Regions from separate parts of the Peribacillus sp. NPDC097295 genome, predicted to be linked through region 1. Evidence: riboswitches for the same ligand, from Rfam matches in the RefSeq annotation. Region 1 holds a riboswitch; each other region holds the start of a gene.
The links. A riboswitch is a leader RNA that binds a small molecule or an ion and turns the genes downstream of it on or off. The one in region 1 is predicted to bind preQ1.
Positions count from the first base shown of each region.

Region 2: linked by a shared signal. The riboswitch ahead of ACIQXN_RS20550 (QueT transporter family protein) and the one ahead of queC (7-cyano-7-deazaguanine synthase QueC) in region 1 are both predicted to bind preQ1.
Region 3: linked by a shared signal. The riboswitch ahead of queF (preQ(1) synthase) and the one ahead of queC (7-cyano-7-deazaguanine synthase QueC) in region 1 are both predicted to bind preQ1.

Region 1 is NZ_JBIWCW010000001.1:348,149-351,286, reverse strand. It holds gene ACIQXN_RS01675 (methyl-accepting chemotaxis protein) at 1-784, opposite strand, end outside; PreQ1 riboswitch class I at 969-1,011, shown strand; gene queC (7-cyano-7-deazaguanine synthase QueC) at 1,069-1,731, shown strand; gene queD (6-carboxytetrahydropterin synthase QueD) at 1,731-2,201, shown strand; gene queE (7-carboxy-7-deazaguanine synthase QueE) at 2,194-2,922, shown strand; gene ACIQXN_RS01655 (creatininase family protein) at 3,102-3,138, shown strand, end outside.
Region 2 is NZ_JBIWCW010000024.1:11,253-14,390, forward strand. It holds gene ACIQXN_RS20540 (hypothetical protein) at 1-375, opposite strand, end outside; gene ACIQXN_RS20545 (YbaK/EbsC family protein) at 484-972, opposite strand; PreQ1 riboswitch class I at 1,137-1,181, shown strand; gene ACIQXN_RS20550 (QueT transporter family protein) at 1,189-1,674, shown strand; gene ACIQXN_RS20555 (TVP38/TMEM64 family protein) at 1,788-2,444, shown strand; gene ACIQXN_RS20560 (ATP-binding protein) at 2,841-3,138, shown strand, end outside.
Region 3 is NZ_JBIWCW010000005.1:257,154-260,291, forward strand. It holds gene ACIQXN_RS11950 (aspartate kinase) at 1-802, opposite strand, end outside; gene queF (preQ(1) synthase) at 1,067-1,564, opposite strand; PreQ1 riboswitch class I at 1,669-1,714, opposite strand; gene ACIQXN_RS11960 (BA3454 family stress response protein) at 1,964-2,098, shown strand; gene qoxD (cytochrome aa3 quinol oxidase subunit IV) at 2,257-2,538, opposite strand; gene qoxC (cytochrome aa3 quinol oxidase subunit III) at 2,538-3,134, opposite strand; gene qoxB (cytochrome aa3 quinol oxidase subunit I) at 3,134-3,138, opposite strand, start outside.

The sequences.
Region 1 (3,138 bases):
ATTCAGAAACATTCAACATTTTTTCAATGATTTCGCGAAGGTTCCTCTGCATTTCGTTGGCGGAAAGTGTCAATTCTCCGAGTTCATCTTTTGTTGTCTGTTTAAGTGGTTCGTGGTTTAATTCGCCATTCTCCACTAACTTCATTCTATCCCGGATTTTTAGGATGGGTTTTGTAATGAGGGTGGCAGTGACTAGGGCCAAACTAATTCCGGCTATGATAGTAATGATGGTTAAAATGATACTCGTCGTTTTAACAGATTCGCCACTGCTGATAATGGTCTCACCAGAATCGACAATCAATTTTTCGCGTTCGGAAGCGAGCTCCTTAAAGCCAGCCATTACTTCAATACTGATGGGGGCTACTTCATTTGATAATATTTGTTTAGCTTGCTTTGCATCTCCTTGCTCAAACTGTGTAAAGACGCGTTCTTCGAGCATGGTTCTCCAATCTATGCTTTTTTCAATCAATTCCTTCGTTCTTTCAGAATCTGATAAAGCCAAGAGTTCGTCCTGAAGTTTTTTGCTATCTTCGGTATAAGCTAGGAAATCCTCTTTATATTTTTTATCCCCGAATAAGATATACCCTCTAGCAAATGCCACTCTTTGTGAGACGTTATATAGTAATTGCTCATCTTTAATAAGAAGTGGTAATTCATGGTCGATAATATCCCTGGAATATTTCAGGGACTTATTGCTACTGTAAATACTGTAGGCTCCTAAGATGATAGATAAAGAAATGACTAGCATAAATGTAATCAATATCTTTGTTTTAATACGTTTCAAGTTGATGTCCCCTTTTTATGTATAGTAGTGTACCTCTTGTATATCGGAAAATGGAGAGCATATATTAAGTTTCAGAATAAAAAGATGGCATGACTAGGAGTATTCTTGTTTTTATGGATTTTTCTTGATAGGATTTAGTGGTTTACGTTATGATTACATTAGGAATATTAATATTCCGCTTAAGGCGGAAGAGGTTCTAGCTACCCTCTCAAAAAAACTAAGGAGAAGCAGCACTCTATTCTTAGGGTGCTGTTTTTTCTGTGAAAAGGAGTTTTATCGAAATGATGAAGAAGGAAAAGGCAATAGTGGTGTTTAGCGGGGGACAGGACAGTACGACCTGTTTATTCTGGGCAATGGAGCGGTTTGCAGAAGTGGAGGCAGTGACGTTTGATTATAATCAGCGGCACAGCTTGGAAATTGAATGTGCACGGGATATTGCAAAGGAACTCGGGATTCCCCATCATGTGCTGGACATGTCCTTGTTGAATCAATTGGCGCCGAATGCGTTGACCAGAAAGGATATTGCCGTTGTGGATGGAGAAGACGGAGAGTTACCGTCAACATTTGTTCCGGGGAGGAATCTACTGTTCATGTCGTTTGCAGGTGTGCTTGCAAGCCAAATTGGGGCGAAGCATATTGTAACCGGGGTTTGCGAGACGGATTTCAGCGGATATCCTGACTGCCGTGATGTATTCATCAAATCATTGAACGTTACTTTGAATCTCTCGATGGACCAGAACTTTGTGATAGATACGCCGCTTATGTGGCTGAATAAAGAGGAAACATGGGAAATGGCGGACAAACTCGGAGCATTCGATTTCGTTCGCGAGAAGACGCTCACTTGTTACAACGGAATCATGGCTGATGGCTGTGGGGAGTGCCCGGCGTGCAAGCTTCGAAAAAAAGGTTTGGAAGACTATGTAAAGAGACGGCAGGTGACCTTATAATGTATGGTTACAAGATTGTCGATAAGCTCCAAGTAATGGATCAGGACATTGAACGCAACCAATTAAACTATCATCAAAGGCGGGTGCTGGTGAGCAAGGAATTCACTTTCGATGCCGCACATCATCTTCATGAGTATGAAGGCAAATGCAAGAATCTTCATGGCCATACCTATAAGGTCATTTTTGGTGTGAGTGGCTATAATGACTCCCGCGGGTTGATGATCGACTTTGGTGATTTGAAAGAGATTTGGAAAAATGAAATCGAGATTCATCTGGATCACCGCTATTTGAATGAAACACTGCCACTTATGAATACAACGGCAGAAAATATCGTCGTCTGGATTTATGAAAAAATGGCTGATTCCCTGAAGAACAAGGACTATAAAGGGGCCCGGGTCGAATTTGTACGTCTATATGAAACACCCACGAGTTATGCCGAAGCAAGACGGGAGTGGATGGACTATGAGTAAATTGCCCGTCATGGAAATCTTCGGACCGACGATTCAAGGAGAAGGAATGGTCATCGGACAGAAGACGATGTTTGTCAGGACGGCCGGCTGCGATTATTCGTGTGCGTGGTGTGACTCCGCATTCACCTGGGATGGCACAGGCAAGGAAGATATCGTCCCCATGACCGCTGAAGAAATTTGGACTGAGCTAAAAGCGAAGGGAGGAAAGGGATTTTCCTTTGTGACGATATCGGGAGGAAATCCTGGTCTGCTGAAAAATCTTGATGGCTTGATTGCGCTTTTAAAAGAGAAAAACATCAAAATCGGCGTCGAAACGCAAGGAAGCCGTTGGCAGGATTGGTTTCTCGATATTGATGAACTGACGATTTCACCCAAGCCACCAAGTTCAAAGATGAAAACCGATTTTGAAGTGCTCGACCAAATCATACAAGAGCTAACCGACACAAGGCACGAAAACCAATTCTCTTTGAAGGTTGTCGTCTTCGATCAGGTTGATTATCTGTATGCAAAGAACGTGCATAAGCGCTATCCAAACGTTCCTTTTTACTTACAGGTGGGCAATGATGACAGTGCGACGAAGGATGACAGGCAGTTAATCAGTGAACTTTTGAAAAAATATGAACGGTTAATTGATCAGGTAATAGCAGATGATGAACTGAATGATGTGAAGGTACTGCCCCAGTTACATACGTACATATGGGGAAATAAACGGGGCGTTTAGCGATGGATAGAATTATATTCAAACTACAATCCCAAATACGATCAAATGGCTCATACAATTCTTCGAACCAATTACAAGAAAAGCAATTTAATATAAAAGGTGAAGGAGATCTTGAAACTTTTTCCTGGTAATAAAAAAGTGATAAAATTAAATGACTAGGGAGAAAAAGGAGATTTCATATGTTAAGTTTTAGAGATTCAACAAAGATTGTTCAGG
Region 2 (3,138 bases), on a different contig from region 1:
ATGGGTGATCAACTTGTTTATTGAATTATTTTCCAGCACAAATACCCGTGTCTTCTTCTTGAAAATATGTAATAGTTGAATCAAAGGCGTTGAATCCGATACAAGCTCCCTTGGAGAAAAAACCTTCATATAATCTGAAATTTCCCCTTCACCAAGTTCATGCCTATCGATATATCCAACAATCTCCCCCTCATCTTCCACCGCCAATGTATCAAAATGTTTTTCTTCCATTTTAATTTTAATAGGAATGGCCGGTTCATCTTTGCTGCAGAACTCCAACTCTTGAGCAATGCTCTTGACCGTGATATTTTCCTCATATAGATTTTTGAGGCTGTGATAACTACTATCGTTATGTGTAAACTTGACATTGGACATGAATGACCCTCCATCGTTGCATATCTCCCTGATTTCCCTAACCCAGCGCAGAATAAAATCCAATTATATGGACTTTCTATATTGATTCAAATGAGAGGTTTCTGCAACTTACTCATCAGATTCTTGGTCCCAATCCTTACAGACATCCACCCAATTCGTTGCTTTTGAATATTGAAATAATTCCGCAAGTGAAAGTTCAATAGCTGAGTTCGCGCTTCCGCAAGCCGGGAAAACTGTTCCGAACCTTTTCATCGACACATCCAGGTATACATCCAGGTCATTCGCCAACCCAAAGGGGCAAACTCCACCGATTGCATGTCCCGTCTGTTGAAGAACACCATCTGGAGAAAGCATCCTAGCCTTGTACCCAAACATCTTTCGAAATTTCTTATTATCCACTTTCGCATCTCCCGCAGCTACGACCAGTATTGCTTGGTCCCCTTCTCCTCTAAATGACAACGTTTTAGCAATCCTAGCAGGAATGACACCGATTGTATCCGCGGCTTGATTTACCGTTGCACTAGATGTTTCGAATTCCATTACATCAGCTTCCCTACTCCACTGCTTAAAGTGGTTCTTAACAGCCTCTATTGACATTTGCTTTCATCCTTTCCCATTTATCTCTTGTATGAATAGTACCATTCTTCATCACACTAAAGCAAAATAGCTTTCCTTTATTCTGAAAATCTCATATCACGCATAAACTCTTGAAATTGACGTAACTGCCCTATATACGATACTATTAAACTTCGGGCAAAAGCCTAAACGTGGTTCGTAACCATCCCACGATAAAAAACTAGGGAGAGAGAAAAAATGAATATTCGTACACTCGCGATAAATGGACTATTGGCTGCCATATATATCGCTGTCTCATTCGTGTTTCAACCGATTATGTTCGGGGTGTTTCAATTTCGCATACCCGAAATGTTGAATCATCTTATTGTATTTAATAAAAAATATATATACGGCATAGTCGTCGGTGTGTTCATATCGAACTTGTTCTTTTCACAGCTAGGGGCATATGATTTGATTTTCGGGGTCGGGCAATCTCTGATAGCCTTATTGCTTGTCATCTTTTCTTCCCGTTTCATAACGGGCATTAAGGGTCGAATGGCCGTTACCATCATCGTATTCACGTTGACGATGTTCCTGATAGCCATAGAATTAAATCTATTCTTAGGTGTCCCGTTCTTATTGACCTGGGCAATTACAGCTACCGAAGAGTTCCTCGTCCTTCTGATTGGTGCACCCATCATTTATATAATGAATAAAAGAATTCAATTTGGAAAGCTGCTTTGAAATCCCTGCATACAATGTAAAAGAACATTCATTTTCAAAAAGAGCTGTCTGCTACATGCAGCGGCTCTTTTTTTCACCCATACCCGGAAAAAATGATAAATGGTGGTGATATGTTGAAACAAATATTGACTTTACTCGTCCTCCTGATTGTAATAACCTTCATCGGACTGAATTCGGAATTGTTCACACTGATTTGGAATAGCGATTTGGACTCCGTGATAGCCATATTAACAGAAAACCTTCTACTTACCTTTATTGTGACGTTCGTCTTGATGATTATTCAGAACTTCTTTACTGTCATTCCCCTAATTTTACTCTTAACAATCAATGTCACGATCTTTGGCTTTTCATTCGGATATTTATGGAGTTGGCTTACAAGCGTGGTTGCATCAGGAATCATTTTCTATGCCGCCAGACACTGGTTCCAGGCATTGATTTTAAGAAAGATGGGTAATGATTGGCAGGAATCTGTTATGGACCATGGGTTCATGTATGTCTTTACAGGTCGAATTTTCCCTTTCATCCCGACAAGTTTAATAAATCTGGCAGCTGGAGTTAGCTCCGTCACCTACAAAGATTTCTTAATCGCAACCGCATTAGGCAATCTCATTTACTTTTTCTTTCTATCCTTAATCCCATACGGACTACTCTCCATAGAAATGAATCAATATACATTAATTGTACTCGGTTTCCTGCTCTTAGTCTTTTTCCTTCTCTTTAAACGCTTCAAGAAAAAAAAGAACCTAACATTCTTAAAGAAAAACAGGTAATCTTATACCTGTTTCAGTTTGTCGACAAAAGGCATCGCCTGTTTTTTTAAAAAGTCCCTTAAAGTAATCTAAACCATACTCTTTTGCCAATATATAAATTTCACTTGATGATAACGCAAAGTTGATTGGAACGGAAGGTACGAGACTCCTGCGGGACATGCGCGTCTAGGGGAGACCACCGCAGGCGAAACCGCGGAGGCTCCCTGACCGCCCGCGGAAAGCGAGTGCCTGAAGTGGAAATCAACGTTCACATTTTTCATCGAGTTTGTCTACAGTCTAAAACAGGTAATCTTATACCTGTTTTTTTATCATGAACCATATATTTCCCTTCTATAATTTGTTAAAATGTGTATGTATTTCAACTTTGGAAATGTCGGAAAATTCAGGGAGACCCTTATGTCAAAACGGATCATATTAGTAATTTACATTCTTTCTGGAATGACCACATTAATTATTTTCAATTACTATCTAACTACTACTTTACAAGATAAAGAAGTATTCCTTCTCCTCCAGAGAGTAGAGGGGTTTGTATTTGTCCTATTAATCGGATTGATTTTATTTCTCTATCTATCTAAAAGAGAAGAGCTCAAACAATTAAAAGAAGAGGAGCAACTTCGAAGTACCCTCATCAACTCAATGGTGGACTTTGTGAACTTCAAGGACGGAGAAGGTAGATGGCTAGAATCAAATACTG
Region 3 (3,138 bases), on a different contig from region 1:
CCCGGAATGCAGGAATTAGCGCTTCGTCATGAAAAACCGAAAATCCTGCATAAGAGAGTTCCCGCATTTCCCGATACGTCAATTCACGGATTCCCTTCGGATTGGGAACCACATTGGGATTGACTGCGTATACGGCATCCACATCCGTGAAATTCTCATACAGGTCTGCCCTCACGCCATTTGCAAGAATCGAGCCCGTAATATCCGAGCCACTTCTTGAAAACGTTAAAACATCCCCGTCCAGTGTATAGCCGAAGAATCCTGGGAATATCACGATACCCGGCTCATCACGAAGTGCATATAGACGCTCGTACGATTCAGGAAGCACCTGTGTATATCCATCGACATCCGTCACAATCAATCCGGCCTTCCTGGGATTTATATATTGCGCCTCCACACCTTGACTCTGAAAATAAGCGGAAACAAGCTTCGCATTATTATCTTCCCCGCTCGCCTTCAATGCATCCACATAACGCTTCGGTTTACTCTGGTCCGCATGCAGCAAAGTGTGTAAGTCTTCACGTATCTCCGCAATGACCGTTCCTGAAATGTCCACTTCCTCAGCAATGCTCGCATAACGAGAGACAACATCTTCTATTAAAAGCCCGCCATCATCCCCACGTAATTGCTGTTCCGCAGCTTCAATCAATAAATCAGTTACCTTTATATCATCGGAATTGCGTTTCCCTGGAGCTGAAACGACGACGACCTTTCTCTCTGGATCTGAAACCACGATTTCGAATACCTTCTTCAACTGTTCCCCCGACGCGAGCGAGCTCCCGCCAAACTTTGCTACTTTCATCCCGACAACCCCTATTTTATAAATATTCTGTCAAAATCAACTCACCCTATTATTACGCGTTTTCGTGAAACAATCAAGAGTTAATTCCATTATATGAGGACATATGTATTTTTGATAAAGACAATATAATTATAATCCAATAATGGTCATTTGCATGGTAAGATATTGACCCAGTATTTTCATACAAACAAAAAAACTTCCCGAAAATCGAGAAGCTAAAAATACTATTCTTTATACGAGCTATTAGTCCTGTTGATTCAGAATTTACCGATTATCCACGGTTTCTGGATATAGGTCATGATTCATCAAACGGTAATTCGCCATTTCTTCAAACTTCGTCCCAGGTTTTCCATAGTTCGTGTATGGATCAATGGAAATGCCCCCACGTGGAGTGAATTTGCCCCAGACCTCGATAAACTTCGGATCCATCAATTCGATTAAATCGTTCATGATGATGTTCATGCAATCTTCGTGGAAATCCCCATGATTGCGAAAAGAGAAAAGATACAGTTTCAATGACTTGCTTTCAACCATTTTCACACTTGGAATGTAGCTGATATATATGGTCGCAAAATCCGGCTGGCCCGTGATGGGACACAAACTGGTAAACTCCGGACAATTGAATTTTACGAAATAATCCCGGTTCGGGTGTTTATTATCGAATGACTCTAAAATCTCAGGGGCATAATCAAACGTATATTGGGTACCCTGATTTCCTAGCAATGTTATATCATTCAGTTCTTCTTCTTTTCTTCCAGACATATAGACGTCCTCCTCTTCCACGTAACCAGGGAGGTTCATAAAAGGCCTCTATACAATAAAAAACCATATCTCCTCAAAGATATGGTTGATTCGCAAAAAATATCAAAGCCATAGTTTTTTTAAGAGGGTAGTGCTATGAACCTCTCCCGTTCATCGGGAAATATTATAAAATTACCTTTTGTAAATATAGTAAAAAAACGCACTTCTGTCAATATCGAGATTTGCGAAAAAATAGACCGGGAAATGGGGTCTGACCCTAAAACATCTTGACAATTTCTTTGTTTTATCAGATAATTGTGAAAATTATATATTTTAATTGTTTTGCTAGGCAATATGTTTGATTGTTCGATAGTAACGGGTATATAGTATGTGTGTAGAATAAAGAAAGGATGAGGTAAAATGATGAAAGTTACTGTGAAGGTTGATTACAAAGGAAAATCTTATCAGACTAATGTTCTAGCAAAACCGGGTGCTAATGAGGAAGAAATCTTCCAAACCGCCCTTCACCAAGTAGAGAAACAATGGAAAGAATAAAAAAGCAGGCGTCGCTTTAAATACCTGCTTTTTTTTATTGCCTTTTTTATTAAGACTCTCCTCGAAATATTCACGCCTCCCCCTTAAGCTACCTTGTGAAAATTCCTGAACAAATCAAAAGAGGGCGCCTAAAAGGCGCCCTCTTTTGATAGATTCTCTTACACGTCCCAAATCATAGCTAGTAATGTACCAAAAACCGTGAATAATGCAATGAACATACCATAATAAACATTTACGTAAATTGCTTTTCCATCTTTCGTTTCACCAGCATGCATGAATACGACAAGCTGAAGACCTGCTTGTATAAATGCAGTGACTAGTAGTACTGTCATACCAGCTGCGAATGACATATCAAGGAAGTAAACGGCAATAGCCGCTGCAGTAAGAATCATTGAAAATATAAAACCCATTACTTGTTTACGCGGGAATAATTCAGACATTATGAGATCATTCCTTTCAGATAAATGAAGCTAAAGATAAAGATCCAAACCACATCCAAGAAATGCCAGTAAAGTGAGAAGATAAACGACTTATTAGCTGTGGCCGGAGTCAAGCCGCGCTTTTTAACCTGTAGGATAATGAATGTTCCCCAGAATAATCCAGCAGTTACGTGAGCTCCGTGTGTTCCCAATGTTGTCATCAGCATGGCTGTGAATGCACTAGTTTGTATTCCTGCCCCAATATGAACATAGTGTTTAAACTCGTAAATTTCAACGCATAAGAATCCTAGGCCTAGCAGAAGCGTAATAGCAAAGAATGTCATCATCGCTTTCTGTCTACCAAGACGCATAGCGTGGATACCAAGACCGATAACAAAACTACTTGTTAAAAGTAAAATGGTTTCTGCTAGAACTGGAGTGATTTCGAAAATCTCTACTCCAGGACCGCCATCAGTACGGCCCTGTAATACGAAATATCCAGCAAATAGTGTAGCGAACAGCATAATTTCAGCACCAAGGAAAATCCAGAAGCCAAATATCTTCAGACTATTCTCTTCAGTACTATATTCAAGTGGCAGCGAGTTATCAATTTTCATTATT